3 regions of the Streptomyces sp. NPDC006259 genome follow, and region 1 is predicted to be linked to each of the others. Evidence: riboswitches for the same ligand, from Rfam matches in the RefSeq annotation. Region 1 holds a riboswitch; each other region holds the start of a gene.
What was found. Region 1 has a riboswitch for S-adenosylmethionine ahead of thrC (threonine synthase). Riboswitches for the same ligand answer to the same signal wherever they lie in the genome.
Positions count from the first base shown of each region.

Region 2: linked by a shared signal. The riboswitch ahead of ACFYO5_RS14470 (amino acid ABC transporter permease) and the one ahead of thrC (threonine synthase) in region 1 are both predicted to bind S-adenosylmethionine.
Region 3: linked by a shared signal. The riboswitch ahead of ACFYO5_RS01875 (aminotransferase class V-fold PLP-dependent enzyme) and the one ahead of thrC (threonine synthase) in region 1 are both predicted to bind S-adenosylmethionine.

Region 1 is NZ_JBIAHY010000008.1:261,342-266,807, forward strand. It holds gene groL (chaperonin GroEL) at 1-1,413, opposite strand, end outside; gene ACFYO5_RS30940 (cold-shock protein) at 1,871-2,077, opposite strand; gene ACFYO5_RS30945 (MoaD/ThiS family protein) at 2,531-2,806, opposite strand; gene thrC (threonine synthase) at 2,803-4,086, opposite strand; SAM riboswitch class I at 4,105-4,251, opposite strand; gene ACFYO5_RS30955 (glucosyl-3-phosphoglycerate synthase) at 4,421-5,365, shown strand.
Region 2 is NZ_JBIAHY010000003.1:689,297-694,762, reverse strand. It holds gene ACFYO5_RS14475 (amino acid ABC transporter ATP-binding protein) at 24-839, opposite strand; gene ACFYO5_RS14470 (amino acid ABC transporter permease) at 836-1,816, opposite strand; SAM riboswitch class IV at 2,209-2,329, opposite strand; gene ACFYO5_RS14465 (glutathione S-transferase C-terminal domain-containing protein) at 2,397-3,293, opposite strand; gene ACFYO5_RS14460 (class I SAM-dependent methyltransferase) at 3,847-4,620, opposite strand; gene ACFYO5_RS14455 (carbohydrate kinase family protein) at 4,680-5,466, opposite strand, start outside.
Region 3 is NZ_JBIAHY010000001.1:415,295-420,760, forward strand. It holds gene ACFYO5_RS01875 (aminotransferase class V-fold PLP-dependent enzyme) at 1-1,207, opposite strand, end outside; SAM riboswitch class IV at 1,388-1,504, opposite strand; gene trpD (anthranilate phosphoribosyltransferase) at 1,606-2,670, opposite strand; gene ACFYO5_RS01885 (cytochrome bc complex cytochrome b subunit) at 2,810-4,432, opposite strand; gene ACFYO5_RS01890 (Rieske 2Fe-2S domain-containing protein) at 4,429-5,466, opposite strand, start outside.

The sequences.
Region 1 (5,466 bases):
GACGGGCAGGTTGCGCACCTTCTCGACGATGACGCCGCCCTCGAGACCACCGTTGACGGCGATCTGCTTGAGCGGGGCCTCCAGGGCGAGCTTCACGGCGTTGGCGCCGGTCGCCTCGTCACCCTCGAGGTCGAGCTTCTCGAAGACCGAGGTGGCCTGGAGCAGGGCCACGCCGCCACCGGCGACGATGCCCTCCTCGACGGCCGCCTTCGCGTTGCGAACGGCGTCCTCGATGCGGTGCTTGCGCTCCTTCAGCTCCACCTCGGTGGCGGCGCCGGCCTTGATGACGGCCACGCCGCCGGCCAGCTTCGCCAGACGCTCCTGGAGCTTCTCGCGGTCGTAGTCCGAGTCGCTGTTCTCGATCTCGGCGCGGATCTGGTTGACCCGGCCCGCGACCTGCTCCGAGGAGCCGGACCCGTCGACGATGGTGGTCTCGTCCTTGGTGATGACGACCTTGCGGGCCTTGCCCAGGAGGTCCAGGGAGGTGTTCTCGAGCTTGAGCCCGACCTCCTCGGAGATGACCTCGCCGCCGGTGAGGATGGCGATGTCGTTCAGCATCGCCTTGCGGCGGTCGCCGAAGCCCGGGGCCTTGACCGCGACGGACTTGAAGGTGCCGCGGATCTTGTTGACGACCAGGGTCGACAGGGCCTCGCCCTCGACGTCCTCGGCGATGATCAGCAGCGGCTTGCCCGACTGCATGACCTTCTCCAGGAGCGGGAGCAGGTCCTTGACGTTGGCGATCTTGGAGTTCGCGATCAGGATGTACGGGTCGTCGAGGACGGCCTCCATACGCTCCATGTCGGTCGCGAAGTACGCCGAGATGTAGCCCTTGTCGAAGCGCATGCCCTCGGTCAGCTCGAGTTCGAGACCGAAGGTCTGCGACTCCTCGACCGTGATGACGCCTTCCTTGCCGACCTTGTCCATGGCCTCGGCGATCAGCTCGCCGATCTGGGTGTCGGCGGCGGAGATGGAGGCCGTCGAAGCGATCTGCTCCTTGGTCTCGACATCCTTCGCCTGCTCGAGCAGGGCACCGGAGACGGCCTCGACGGCCTTCTCGATACCGCGCTTGAGGGCCATCGGGTTGGCGCCGGCGGCTACGTTGCGCAGACCCTCGCGGACCAGCGCCTGGGCCAGCACGGTGGCCGTGGTCGTACCGTCGCCGGCGACGTCGTCCGTCTTCTTGGCGACTTCCTTGACCAGCTCGGCGCCGATCTTCTCGTACGGGTCCTCGAGTTCGATCTCCTTGGCGATGGAGACACCATCGTTGGTGATCGTGGGGGCGCCCCACTTCTTCTCGAGGACGACGTTGCGGCCCTTGGGGCCGAGCGTCACCTTCACGGCGTCCGCGAGCTGGTTCATGCCGCGCTCGAGGCCGCGCCGCGCCTCCTCGTCGAACGCGATGATCTTGGCCATGTGAAGTGGTCCCTCCAGGACTGGGGGTGATTCCTTCGGACCGCGCCCGCGCCCGCGACGGACGGCTCGCCTGCCCTGTGGTTCCTTGCCCCACCTGGCCTGCGGGCCTCACCGACCCGGTCCTTCGTTGTCACTCTCACCATCAGAGTGCTAACGCCAATGATTAGCACTCGACCCGGCCGAGTGCAAGGTGCGCCCGCGCGGCGGAGCCGTCGGGGCGTGGCGTTCCGGGCGCCGCAGGGCACCTGCGGCACCCCGGAATCCGCAGGTGGAGGGAGCCGTACCACCGTCCGGCCGGCCGCACGGACACGCCGCGGGGCCCGCACCGGACATACCGAAGGGCCCGCGCCGGACACGCCGAGGGCCCGTACCGGACATGCCGAAGGGCCCGCACCCCGGGAGGTGCGAGCCCTTCGACGATGGAACAGAAGAACGTCGCTGCAAGTCGGCGCGTGCTTCAGCCGGTCGCGAGCCGGACCATGTCCGCCTGCGGCCCCTTCTGACCCTGCGAGATCTCGAAATCGACCCGCTGGCCCTCTTCCAGGGTGCGGTATCCGTCCATCTGGATCGCGCTGTAGTGGACGAAAACATCCGCACCACCGTCGACCGCGATGAAGCCGTACCCCTTCTCCGCGTTGAACCACTTGACGGTGCCCTGAGCCATGCCTAACTCCCCTATTACTGGCCCTTGCACAGATCCGCACTTCGCGAATCCGGGTCAGACCTCACCCCCCAAGTTGGTTGGGGGCGTGCGCCGGAACGCGTCGACCGCGGCCGAATGTATCTGTCCAACTGCCCTCTGCAACAGGTCAATCGGACGAGAATTCTGGACGCGGAGGGTCCGGAGAAGAGTGAGGATTCGCCTGGATTCAGGGCAAGTCGGGCCCCGCAAAGGGAATGAAAGGCGCAAAAGGCATGCACACTTTGGCTACTTCTCATCGCCCGCACCGACGGAACATCTCTGTGGTCGGCGTGCAATGGGCGGCGTGTTCCCCAACTGTACCGCGCTCAACCACACTGAATTGCCCCCTCCGTTTCTCTCGCGGAGGGGGCAATTCGATGAACTCTCGGTCATTACCGTTACCGACGGTTACTACCGGCGGGTACGGAACGTGTGTCAGCCGCCGGCCACGGCCGGAATGATCGAGACGCCGGCGCCGTCCGGGGTCACCGTGTCCAGCCCCTGCTCGAAGCGGACGTCGTCGTCGTTGACGTACACGTTGACGAACCGGCGCAGCTTGCCCTGGTCGTCGAGGACGCGGGCGGCGATGCCGGTGTGGTTCTTCTCCAGGTCGGAGATGACCTCGCCGAGGGTCGCGCCCTCGGCCGCGACCTCGGCCCTGCCGCCGGTGTAGGTGCGCAGGATGGTGGGGATGCGGACGGTCACGCTCATGCGAGGCCAGCCTCTCGGAAGGAGTCCAGGTTCGGGCGGATGGTGGCGGTGAGGCCGGTGCCGGCCACCGCGTCGAGGGTCTTGAGGCCGTCCCCCGTGTTGAGGACGACGGTGGTCTTCGTCGGGTCGAGGAGACCGTTCTCGATCAGCTTCCTCGTCACGCCCACGGTCACGCCACCCGCCGTCTCGGCGAAGATGCCCTCGGTCCGCGCCAGCAGCTTGATCGCGTCGACCACCTGCTCGTCGTTCACGTCCTCCACCGCGCCACCGGTACGGCGCGCGATGTCCAGGACGTACGGGCCGTCCGCCGGGTTGCCGATGGCGAGGGACTTGGCGATGGTGTTCGGCTTCTGGGGCCGCACGACGTCGTGGCCGGCCTTGTAGGCGGCGGACACCGGGGAGCAGCCCTCGGCCTGCGCGCCGAAGATCTTGTACGGCCTGTCCTCGACGAGACCGAGCCTGATCAGCTCCTGCAGACCCTTGTCGATCTTGGTGAGCTGCGAGCCGGAGGCGATCGGCACGACGAGCTGGTCGGGCAGCCGCCAGCCGAGCTGCTCGCAGATCTCGTACGCCAGCGTCTTGGAGCCCTCGGCGTAGTACGGCCGCAGGTTGACGTTGACGAAGCCCCAGCCCTCGCCGGCCGGGTCGCCGATCAGCTCGGAGCAGAAGCGGTTCACGTCGTCGTAGTTGCCCTCGATGCCGACGAGTTCGCCGCCGTAGATCGCGGCCATGACGATCTTGCCCTGTTCCAGGTCGTGCGGGATGAACACGCAGGAGCGGAAGCCGGCGCGGGCGGCGGCGGCGCCGACGGCACCGGCCAGGTTGCCCGTGGAGGAGCAGGACAGGGTCGTGAAGCCGAAGGCGCGGGCGGCCTCGATGGCCTGGGCGACGACGCGGTCCTTGAAGGAGTGCGTCGGGTTGCCGGAGTCGTCCTTGACGAACAGCTTGCCGGCGTCGACGCCCAGCTCGCGGGCCAGGTTGTCGGCCTGGACGAGCTTGGTCCAGCCGGGGTTGATGTTCGGCTTGTCCGCCACGTCGGCCGGGACGGGCAGCAGCGGCGCGTAGCGCCAGATGTTCGCGGGTCCCGCCTCGATGCGCTTGCGGAGTTCCTCGGTCTCATAGGACGAGAAGTCGTACGCGATCTCGAGCGGGCCGAAACACTCCTCGCAGGCGAAGACCGGGCCGAGGGGCACGCGGTGTCCGCACTCGCGGCAGGAGAGCGCCGCGGCGGGACCGAGATCGACGGAGTTCGTGGTGGTTCCAACTGTCTGCGCAGCCATGTGAGGCGAGGCCCTTTCTCCTCATCTTCCTCACGACGCATCTCGCCGTGAGACGGATTTGGCACCTTCCCTAGCCGGGAGCCTCGCCACGTCAACGTGCCGAGACCGGCTGGAGGGTTGCCGGGGCTTCATCGGGCCGTATCCCTCTGCCCCTCTGGATGAGCGGTATGAAGTTGTGAACAACGGCGACCTCGGACATGCGATGGTCATCCGCGTTGTTCAAGACTGTAACCGAAGGCCAGGACAGTTGAGATAGACGTCCGAACCGCGAGATGGATCACACCGTCACCCCGCGTGCACCACGTGTGATCACGACTGTGAGGAGCCGCAGACCGTGCTGAAAGAAGCTGAAGCCTGGCTGGCCACCCGCTCCTGGTCCGTGACCGACCGCCCGCTGCACCGCGTCCTGGCCGCGAAACGTGCCTCGGGCCAGACGGTCTCCGTGGTGCTGCCCGCCCTGAACGAGCAGGAGACGGTCGGTGACATCGTCGCGGTCATCCGCCACGACCTGATGCAGCAGGTTCCCCTGGTCGACGAGATCGTCGTGGTCGACTCGGGCTCCACCGACCGTACGTCCGAGGTCGCGGCGGCGGCCGGGGCGCGCGTCGTCCACCGGGACGCGATCCTGCCCCGGATACCGGCCGTGCCCGGCAAGGGCGAGGTGCTGTGGCGGTCGTTGCTCGTCACGACCGGGGACATCGTCTGTTTCGTCGACGCCGACCTCAGGGACTTCTCCTCCGACTTCGTCACGGGGATCGTCGGACCGCTGCTCACCGACCCCGGAGTCGATCTGGTCAAGGCCATGTACGACCGCCCGCTGGACGGCGCGGCGGGCCAGGGCGGCCGGGTCACGGAACTCATGGCCCGCCCCCTGCTCAACATGCACTGGCCGCAGCTGGCCGGTTTCGTGCAGCCGCTCGGCGGCGAGTACGCGGCCCGCCGCAGCCTGCTGGAACAGCTGCCGTTCCCCGTCGGCTACGGCGTGGAGCTGGGCATGCTCGTCGACGCCCTGCACCTGGTCGGCCTGGACGCCCTCGCCCAGGTGGACGTCGGCGTGCGCAGGCACCGCCACCAGAACGGGCAGGCGCTCGGCCGGATGGCGGCGGCGATCTACCGCACCGCGCAGCTCCGGCTGGCCCGCGGGCACCTGATCCGGCCCGCGCTCACCCAGTTCGAGCGGGGCACGGACGGCTTCGAGCCGCGCACCTACTCCGTGGACACCGAGGAACGCCCGCCGATGGCGGAGATCGCGGAGTACGCGGAACGCAAGGTCGCCTAGCCGTATCGCCCTGTCGTCGTCGCCTTCCCGCCTGCCCGGCGGGAAGGCGCGACGCGCTCCGGCCCGCGTCCACGGCGGGTCCGGCCCGCGTCCACGGCCGG
Region 2 (5,466 bases), on a different contig from region 1:
ATGAGGTGGTGCGGCGCGGGGTGTCAGAGGACCTTGCTGAGGAAGTCCCGTGTGCGTTCGTGCCGCGGGTTGTCCAGGACCTCTGCGGGCGGGCCCTGTTCGACGATCCTTCCGGCGTCGATGAAGACGACCCGGTCGGCGACCTCGCGGGCGAAGCCGATCTCGTGCGTGACGATGACGAGGGTGGTGCCGCTGGTCGCCAGGCTCTTGATGACGGCGAGGACCTCGCCGACGAGTTCGGGGTCGAGGGCGGAGGTGGGCTCGTCGAAGAGGATGACTCCGGGGCGCAGGGCGAGCGCGCGGGCTATGGCGACGCGCTGCTGCTGGCCGCCGGACAGCTGGCGGGGGTAGGCGGAGGCCTTGTCGGCGAGGCCCACCCGGTCGAGGAGTTCGCGGGCCAGTTCCCGCGCCGCGGCCTTGCCGAGCCTGCCGGTCGCCACGGGGGCGGCGGCGACGTTGTCGAGCACGGTCAGGTGCGGGAAGAGGTTGAAGTTCTGGAAGACGAACCCGATACGGCTGCGCTGCGCGAGGATGGCCCGCTCGCTCAGCTCGCGCAGCCGGTCGCCGTGCCGGCGCACGCCGATCGGCTCGCCGTTGACGCTGACGTAACCGATCTCGGGCTTCTCCAGGTGGTTGATGACCCGCAGCAGGGTGGACTTGCCGGAGCCGGACGGGCCGAGGACGACGGTGACCTCGCCGGGCCGCACCGTCAGGTCGACACCGTCGAGCACCCGGTGGGCGCCGTACCACTTGTGGACGTCGTGCACCTGGACGGCGGCGGGCCGCGCCGCGGCCGGCTCGGCGGCCCGCGGGGTCGCGGTGACGGTCTCGGCGGTCATACGGCGGCCTCCCTGCGCGCACGCTCCCGCAGGTCCCGCAGGCCGGTGCGCAGCTTCTGCAACGGGGTCGGCGGCAGGGAGCGGGTGGCGCCCCGCGCGTAGTACCGCTCGACGTAGAACTGGATCACGGAGACGAGGCTCGTGAGGATCAGGTACCAGACGGTGACGACCAGCAGCAGGGGCACGATGTCGCCGGGGTAGGTGGAGCCCATCGACTGGGCGGTGCCGAACAGGTCGAGCAGCGACACGTAGAAGACCAGCGAAGTGCTCTTGACCAGGCCGATCAGCTGGTTGACGTAGTTGGGGGTGATGGACCGCAGGGCCTGCGGGAAGACGATCCGCCGGAACTGGTAGCCCTTGGGCAGGCCGAGGGCGGACGCCGCCTCGTGCTGGCCCTGGTCGACGGAGAGGATGCCGCCGCGGACCACCTCGGCGGCGTAGGCGGCCTCGTTGAGGCTGAGGCCGATCACGGCGATCGCCATGTCGGTGGCGAGCCGGGACTCGTCGAAGCTGAAGAAGGCGGGTCCGAAGGGGATGCCGACGCTCAACGTCTTGTACAGGGCGCTGAAGTTGTAGAGGAACAGCAGCACGACGATGAGCGGGACGGAGCGCAGCGCCCAGACGTAGGTCCAGCTCGCGGCGCGCAGCACCGGGCTGCGGGAGAGCCTGGCCAGGGCGAGCAGGATGCCGCCGAGGAGGCCCAGCACCGCGCTCCAGGCCGTCACTTCGAGGGTGATCAGCAGTCCGTCGAGGATCGTCGGGCGCAGGAACCAGTAGCCGAAGCGGTCCCATTGGTAGAACGGGTTGGTCACCAGGCCGTGGACGAACTGGGCGGCCAGCACCAGGACGACCGCGGTGGCGATCCAGCGTCCGGGCCGGCGCAGCGGCTGGACGCGCTGGGCGGTGAGCCGGTGGCGCGGCGGGGGTACGGCGGGTGGTGCCTCGGCGAGGGCCACGGCGCCTGGGGGTTCACTCATGAGGGGCTCCGGCGGGAGTCGGGGCACCCCGGATCACGGCGGGCGTGGGTGGCCGCGGCGGCGCGGCGGGGCGGCGGTGGCCGCTCCGTGACGGGCCGGCGCGGCACGGCGCGCGGATGCGTACGGGGAACCGGGGTGGGGCGGACAACGGCACACCGCGCAGGCGGTGTTCGTCAGGAACGCGGTGACGGGGCGAAGGGTGTGAGGGGTTCAGCCCCGACAGCGGGCACGGCCCGGCGCGGTACACAGCGCGCTGTTCACGCGGAGGAGATCGACGGCGCGGTCGGCGACGAGGACGTCGAGGTACGGCCGTACGCAGCCGCGGAGGCGGCGGGGCGCCGTCCGAGAGGCTGCGTACATGTCCGTCACCGTCACTGTCCGGCCCCGTGGGGCCCTCGCGCTTACCGAAACGTCTACCGAACGTCATCCGGTCCGGTCGTCACCTGGGGCACCCCACCGCCGAGCGAGGGTTGCCGGTCAGCAAGCCAGGGCTTGTCGCTGACGCTCATGACCGTTCTGGGTCGTAAGTTAAGACAGTCGCCCGAACGGTTGTCAACGCCGGTCCAGCCACTGGACCGGGTCAGGACCGCGCGACCTGCGCCTCCGTGCCCGTGACGGGGGTCGTGTGGCTCGCCCAGTCCAGTATCTGGACGGCCGAGCCGGCGGCCTCCAGACCCTGACAGCGGGCGTGGTGGCGGCGGTTGACGCCGTCGAGGTCGAGATGGCCGCCGAAGGCGGGGTGCGCGGCCAGCCGGCGGGCGTACTCCCACAGGGCGGGGTGCCCGGCGACGCGGCGCACCGTGTCGGCGTCGAGGTGGTGGCGGTGCACGGTGTCGAGCTGGACCAACGTCACCCACAACTCGACGTCGGCCGCCGTGATCTGCGTGCCGATCAGATGGGGCCGGGCGCTGAGCCCTTGTTCGAGGACGCCGAGCGTGCCGAGCAGCGTGTCGAGGGCCGCGGCGCGCTCCGACGCGTCGGCGCCGGCCGCTCCGGCGCGCTGGGCGGCCTCCTCGATGCCCTGGGCGCACATCCGCTGGACGGCCTCGATCTCCGACTCCGTGCCGCACGGGTACAGCGAGGGCCGGCCGCCGCCGAAGTGCCGGGCGAGGTCGCGGGCGATGTCGGGGCCGTGGGTGGAGACGATCCGACCCGACCAGTCGTCGCTGAGGACCGGCGCGAGGGCGGGTCCGGTGTAGTGGTGCGCGCTGGCGTCGTACAGGGGACGCAGCTGCGAGTGGCCGCCGTCGGGACAGTCCGGGACGGCGGGCAGGAACGTCACGGGACAGGCGCGGTCCAGGCCGAGCAGGCTGTGGACGACGGCGATGCGCAGGCCGTCGGGGTCGGCCGGCGAGAGGTGGAGCCGGTAGCGGCGCGGCACGGCGTAGTGGCCGCTGCGCGCGTCGCGGCCGATCCGGCCCCGGAAGGCGGGGGCCGGTCGGGTGGACGGGTGGGCGGCCTGCGGTGTGACGGTCATGACTCTCCCCGGGGGCGGGCGCGTGGGCGGACGCGCGGCGGATGTGACGTCGGACGGGAGGGGTCGGACGGAGGGCCCAGCCCGCATTCCGCACGCCGGCGCGGACGGTGCCGCGGGGACACCGTCGAGGGGGCTCGGCGCAGGGGAAGGGCTGGTTCAGCCCTGGGGCATCGCGCTGCAGACGCGCAGCAGGTCGATGTGGCGGCGGGAGGTGAGAAGGGGGGACGCCCATTGCGTGCGGCTCACTCGACGGGCGACCGCTACCGTCTCACACCCCATGTGTTTCCCTACCCGTTCACTAGGATTCCCGGTCCGAGTGTCGATCCGCCCCCCGTCGCCGTCAAGAGGGCGTCCAGCAGGTGAGTCAGGAGACGCGGGCCGCAGGGGGGCGCCTGTCTCAGGGGGTGGGGTCTCGGGGGTGCCGGTCGCAGGGGACGCCAGTCTCGGGGGTGCCGGTCGCAGGGGACGCCTGTGTCAGGGGGCGCCTGTCTCGGGGGGTGCGGGTCTCGGGGTGTGCGGGTGTCAGGGGCGGGGGTCTCGGGGTGTGCGGGTGTCAGGGGCGGGGGTCTCGCGGGTGCCGGGTGTCGGGGGACGGCAGCCGGTACACCGACACGTGGGACCGCGACTCGGCGGTGAACTCCGAGCCGGTCCAGTCGGCGTGCCGGGACTCCAGCCGGAAGCCGGCCAGTTGCGCCATCAGGTCGAGTTCGGCGGGCCAGACGTACCGGTGCGGGCTGCGGTCCAGCTGGGCCCGCCGACCGCTCTCGTCGAACCTGAAGTGGTGCGAGACGACGTGCTGGCGCAGGACGTCGTAGGTGTCCAGGCCGATGTAGCCGGGCTCACAGTGCCAGACGGTCGCCTCCCGCCCCGGCGGGAGCGTGCGCAGTTCGGGCACCCACAGCTCGACGACGAACCGGCCGCCGGGTCCGAGGTGCCGGGCGGCGTTGCGGAAGCACGCGACCTGGTCGGCCTGGGTGAGCAGGTTGGAGATCGTGTTGTAGACGAGGTAGACGAGCGTGTACTCCCCCGGTGCGCGGGCCGTCGCCATGTCGCCGACGACCACCGGGATCGCCGACTCGTCCGCCTTGGTCCGCAGCCGCTCGATCATCGGCGGGGACAGCTCGACACCGGTCACCGGCACTCCCCGCCCGGTGAGCGGCACCGCGACCCGCCCGGTGCCGACGGCGAACTCCAACGCCCGGCCGCCCTCCGCCAGTTCGGCGAGCCGGTCGACGGCCGGTCCGAGCACCTCGGGTGCGAACATGCCGGTGCCGGGGGTGTCGTAGCGTCCGGCGACATCGGCGTCCCAGATCCGTTGTTGATCCATGTCGCTCAACGATGGTCAGCCGTGCGGGCGTTGTCCACCCATTTGTCGGCCCGGGGATTTCACGCCCGCGTCTTCCCGCTCTCGGCGAACTCCTCGGCGGCGGCGAGGTCGAAGTCACCGTGGTCGCTGCCGAGTCCCTGGGCGACCAGGGCCGCCGCGGCACAGCCCAGGACGGCGGCCCGCGCCGGTGCGCGCCCGAGGGAGACACCTCGCAGGTATCCGGCCGAGAAGGCGTCACCGCATCCGGTGGTGTCGACGACGTCCACCGCGAAGGCGGGGACCGTCTCGCTGCCGTCGGCGCTCACCACCAGCGCGCCGTCCCCGCCGCGGGTCACCGCGACGACGCCCGCGCCGGCCTCGCGCAGCTTGCGCACGCCGGCCGCCAGGTCCCGCTCACCGGAGAAGCCGAGCACCTGGTCCTCGTTGGGCAGCAGGTGGTCGATGTGGGGCAGTGCCGCCTCGATCTGTTCGAAGCTGCCCAGCGCACCGGGCGCGAGGAAGTCCACGGAGGTGACCGTGCCGTATTCCTTGGCGTACGACAGGATGCGCGCGGCGACGTCGACGCCGATCAGCTCGGGGCCGCCGAGGTGCAGGTGGGTGGCCCGGGCGAGGGCGTCCCAGGGCACGTCGTCGAGGCCGTAGGTGATGTTGGCGCCGAGCAGGTGCAGCGAGGGCCGGCCGCCGTCGGGGCGGATCGGCAGCACGCTCGCGGAGGTGGCGGTGTCGGTGCGCCGGACGAGGAACTCCGTGTCGATCCCGGCCCGTCGGAGGAGCTGGACGAGCATGTCCCCGGAGGCGTCGGTCCCGATGGCGCCGGCGCTGCGGACCGTGGCGCCCAGTTTGGCG
Region 3 (5,466 bases), on a different contig from region 1:
CGGGGGCCGCCTCGGGGGCCCCGCACTCGCCCTGGCTCTGCGGGTCGCTGCCCAGCAGGGTGCGGACCAGGGGGTGGGCGCAGAAGAGGCCGTCGCGGACGCCGATGCCGTACTCGGCGGAGAGCGCGGCGGCGAAGTGGGAGCTGTTCCAGCCGTCCACGACGAAGGAGATCACGCCGACTCGGGGCGCGTCGTCGCCGAAGAGGGACAGGATCCTCACCTCGGGGACCTCCGCGAGGCCCGCGCGGACCTTGTCGATGAGGTACCGCTCGCGGGCGACCAGCGTGTCGAAGCCCGCCTCGGTGAGCGCCTTGCAGGCGGAGGCGATGGAGTAGGCGCCGATGACGTTCGGGGAGCCCGCCTCGTGCCGGGCGGCGCTCTCGTGCCACTCGACGTCCACTCCCCCGTCCTGGCGGCGGGTGACCTTGCGGCTGGCGCCGCCGCCGGCGAGGTAGGGGTCGGCCGCTCGCAGCCAGTCGGCGCGGCCGGCCAGGACCCCGGAGCCGAAGGGGGCGTACAGCTTGTGGCCGGAGAAGGCGACCCAGTCGACGTCGAGGTCACGGACGGACACCGGGTGGTGGGGGGCGAGCTGGGCCGCGTCCAGGACGATCCGGGCGCCGTGGGCGTGGGCCGCGGCGGCCAGTTCGCGTACCGGCCACAGCTCGCCGGTGACGTTGGAGGCGCCGGTCACGCAGACCAGGGCCGGGCCGTGCGGATCGCGGCCGGCGAGGGCCCGCTCCAGGGTGGCGACGGCCTGCCCCGGTGTGCGCGGGGCGTCGAGGTAGGTGACCCGGGCGTCCTTCCAGGGCAGCAGCGAGGCGTGGTGCTCGGTCTCGAAGACGAAGACCTGGCAGCCGGCGGGGAGGGCGGCGGCGAGCAGGTTCAGGGAGTCGGTGGTGGACCGGGTGAAGACCAGCTGGTCGTCGGGCCGGCAGTCGAGGAACTCGGCGACCGTGCGGCGGGCGTTCTCGAAGAGGTCGGTGGAGAGCTGGGAGAGGTATCCGGCGCCGCGGTGGACGCTGCCGTAGTAGGGGGCGTAGGCGGCCACGTCGTCCCAGACGCGCTGGAGGGCGGGGGCGCTGGCGGCGTAGTCGAGGGCCGCGTAGCCGACCTCTCCGCCGGTGACGAGCGGGACGGTGACATCCCGGCCCAGCACGGGCAGCGGGGCGCGAACGGTCTGGGCGGCGGCAGCGGTGGCGACGGACATGGCTGAACTCCCGTGACAGGCGTGCGGATTCGCCGCGCGAGCGGGTACGGCTCGAGCGCGGGAAACGGTGAAGGGGGGATGCGGAGGCGGGGCTCTGCGGCCCTATCGCATTCGCTTGCTCACGGAAGGCTCCTCGACGACCAGGACCCCTGGAAGTGCTCACTCGGAACGAGTGCGAGGGGTCCGCGCTTGCCGTAGACCTTGCTGTCTGCGGCCTGGTCCTCACCCGGGGCACCCCGCCACGGACGGAGGGTTGCCGGACAGTCGGCCGGGGCCTCATGACTGTCGCTCATGACCTGGTACAGCATCCTGCCATACGATCACCGGCGCGCAAGGCGCGGTCCATGTCCTGAGACGGACGGATCCGGACCGCGCCCCGCGGCACAGCGGGCCCGCGCTCAGGCGTGGGTGGCCGCCGCCCAGCGTTCCAGGGTCCGCTTGGCCGCGCCGGAGTCGAGGGACTCCGCGGCCCTGGCCATGCCGTCCCGGAGCTGTTCCGGGAGCGGAGCGGCGGTCGGCTCCAGGGCGACCAGGGCGGCCGCCGAGTTCAGCAGGACGGCGTCCCGGACCGGGCCCGTCTCGCCGTCCAGCAGCCTGCGCGCCACCTCGGCGTTGTAGGAGGCGTCGGCGCCCCGCAGGGCCTCGACGGGAACGAGGTCGAGGCCGACGTCCCGCGGGTCGAACGACTCCTCGGTCACCTTGCCGTCGCGGACGACCCAGACCCGTGAGGTGGAGGTCGTCGTCAGCTCGTCGAGGCCGTCGTCGCCGCGGAACACCAGCGAGGAGTTGCCGCGCTCCGCGAAGACGCCGGCCACGATCGGCGCCATGCGCGCGTCCGCGACGCCGACCGCCTGGGCCCGGACCTTGGCCGGGTTGGTCAGCGGGCCGAGCACGTTGAACACCGTGCGGATGCCCAACTGGCCACGGGCCGCGCCCGCGTGACGCAGCGCCGGATGGAACTTGATGGCGAAGCAGAAGGTGATGCCGGCCTCCTCGGCGACCTCGGCCACCCGCTGCGGGGTCAGGTCGAGGCGGACGCCGAGCTTCTCCAGGACGTCCGAGGCGCCGGACGCGGAGGACGCGGCCCGGTTGCCGTGCTTGACGACCTTGACGCCCGTGCCGGCCACGACGATCGAGGACATCGTGGAGATGTTCACCGTCTTCGCGCCGTCGCCGCCGGTGCCGACGATGTCGACGGTCGGGCCGGGCACCTCGATCACGTTCGCGTGCTCGTACATCGCGCGGACGAGTCCGTTGATCTCCTCGACGGTCTCGCCCTTGGCGCGCAGCGCCACCACGAACCCGGCGATCTGGGCGTCGGTGGCCTCGCCGCGCATGATCCGGTCCATCGCCCACGCCGTGGCGTCGGCACTCTGGTCACGGCCGTACAGCAGGGCGTTCAGCACCTCGGGCCAGGAACGGTCCGCCGCGGTGTCGCCTCCGGCGGGGGTCACAGCGCTCATAAGCCGCTCCTGGGTCAGTGTGGTCCCGCTGCACGGGACGCGCGTCTCGACTGGTCCACCCTATCCAGGCCCGGACAGGGCGAAGGGCCCCGTCCGTACACCGGACGGGGCCCTTCGGCGGTGCGTGGCGACGCAGCGATCAGTGGTGGCCGTGGCCGCTCGTGATCTCCTTGTACTCCTCGACGGTCGGCTTGGAGACCTGGCTCTCCTCGCCGTAGTACGCCTCGCTCAGCTTGGCGCGGACCTTCTCGGTGCGCTTCACCTTGCGCTCGACGCCGTTCTCGTCGACCGTCGGGCCGATCTCGGCGGGCCGGTACTGCTCGTGCGAGGTGAGCGTGTAGAGCGCCTCCTGGCTGAGCGGCTCGTGCACCTCGATGAACTCACCGTGCGGCAGACGCTTGATGGTGCCGGTCTCACGACCGTGCAGCACCTTGTCCTTGTCGCGGCGCTGGAGGCCGAGGCAGATCCGCTTGGTGATCACGAAGGCGATGACCGGTCCGGCGAAGAAGCCGATCCGCACGAACCAGGTGACCGCGTTGATCGACAGGTGGAAGTGGGTGGCGATGATGTCGTTGCCACCGCCGATCAGCATGATGATGTACCCGGTCACCCAGGCGACACCGAAGGCCGTACGGGTCGGGGCGTTGCGCGGACGGTCCAGGATGTGGTGCTCGCGCTTGTCCCCGGTGACCCAGGACTCGATGAACGGGTAGAGCGCGATCACCGCGAGGAACAGGCCGAACAGCACCAGCGGGATGAGCACGCCCAGGACCAGCGTGTGACCCCAGAAGTTGATCTCCCAGCCCGGCATGGCGCGGACCAGACCCTCGGCGAAGCCCATGTACCAGTCGGGCTGGGCGCCCGTCGACACCTGGTCCGGCCGGTAGGGGCCCATGGCCCAGATCGGGTTGATGGACGCGATGCCGGCGATGAGCGCGATGAACCCGAAGACCAGGAAGAAGAAGCCTCCGGCCTTGGCCATGTAGACCGGCAGCAGCGGCATGCCGACGACGTTCTTGTTGGTCCGTCCGGGACCCGCGAACTGCGTGTGCTTGTGGTAGAAGACCAGGATCAGGTGGCCGACCACGAGCCCGAGCATGATGCCCGGCAGCAGCAGGATGTGGATCGAGTAGAACCGCGCGACGAAGTCGCCGCCGGGGAACTCCCCGCCGAACAGGAACATCGAGATGTACGTGCCGACGATCGGCATGGACAGGATCGCGCCCTGCGTGAAGCGGACACCGGTGCCGGAGAGCAGGTCGTCCGGGAGCGAGTAGCCGGTGAAACCGGTGAACATGCCCAGGACGAACAGCAGGAAGCCGAACAGCCAGTTGATCTCGCGCGGCTTGCGGAAGGCGCCCGTGAAGAAGACGCGCATCATGTGCACGAACATGCCGGCGAGGAAGATGACCGCGGCCCAGTGGTGGATCTGGCGGATCAGCAGACCACCGCGCACATCGAAGGAGATGTGCATGGTGGAGTTGAAGGCCTCGGACATCAGCTGGCCCTGGAGCGGGACGTAGCTGCCGTGGTACTCCACCTCGTTCATCGACGGGTGGAAGAAGAGCGTCAGGTACACACCCGTGAGGATGATGATGATGAAGCTGTAGAGGCAGATCTCACCGAGCATGAAGGACCAGTGGTCCGGGAAGATCTTGCGCATGTTGGCCTTGGCCAGGGAGTAGATCCCCAGGCGGCCGTCGGCCCAGTCGGCGACCCGCTCGCCCGCGGGTGCCTTGCGGCGGTCGTCCTTGTTACTCATCCGCGCTCCCAGAAGGCAGGACCGACGGGCTCTTCGAAGTCGCCGAGCGCCTCGAGGTAGCCCTCGTCGTTCACGCCGATGCGCAGTTGCGGCAGGGCGTGACCGGCGGGACCGAAGATCACTCGGGCACCGTCGGACAGGTCGAAGGTGGACTGGTGGCAGGGGCACAGCACGTGGTGGGTCTGCTGCTCGTACAGGGAGATCGGGCAACCGACGTGGGTGCAGATCTTCGAGTACGCCACGATGCCGTCGTGCGACCACTCGAGTTCGCGCTTGTCCTTGATGTCGTCCGGCTGGATGCGGACGATCATCAGGGCGGCCTTGGCGATCTCGTTCTGGAACTCGTGGTCGTCCTCCTCCAGGCCCTCGGGCTTGGCGAAGGTGAGGGAGCCGACCGCGACGTCCGAGGGACGCAGCGGCTCGTTGGTGTTCATGTTGACGAGCAGCTTGCCCTTGGCCCACAACGTGTGGCGCAGCTTGTCCTCGGGCAGCGGCCCGAGGTCGCGCAGCAGGACGACACCGGAGAGCGGGAACAGCGCCAGCGCACCGAACATCGTGTTGCGGATCAGCTTGCGGCGGCCCAGCGCGGACTCCTTGGCGCCGTCCCGGAAGTCGGCCATGACCTTGGCCTTGACCTCGGGCGCCGCCTCGATCGCGTGCCGCTCGTCGGCGACCTCCACGTCGGACATCAGCGTGCGGGCCCAGTGGACCGCGCCCGCGCCGATGCTGAAGAGGGCCAGGCCGAGCGTCACGCCGAGCGCGAAGTTCAGCGCGCTGACGTGCCCGAGCGGGAAGATGAAGACCGTCCGGTCGGGCGGGATCGCCACGTAGGAGGCGATGAACCCGACGGTGGCCAGCATCGACAGGGTGAACAGGAAGGCGACCGCACGCTCGGACCGCTTGGCGGCCCGCTCGTCGATGTCCTGCACCCGGTGCTCGTGCGGCGGCAGCCCGGGGTCGGCGAACGGGTTCTTCTCGTCCGCGACGCCTACGGCTCCATGGGCGTGGTCCTGCTCAGCGGGCAGGTTCTCTTC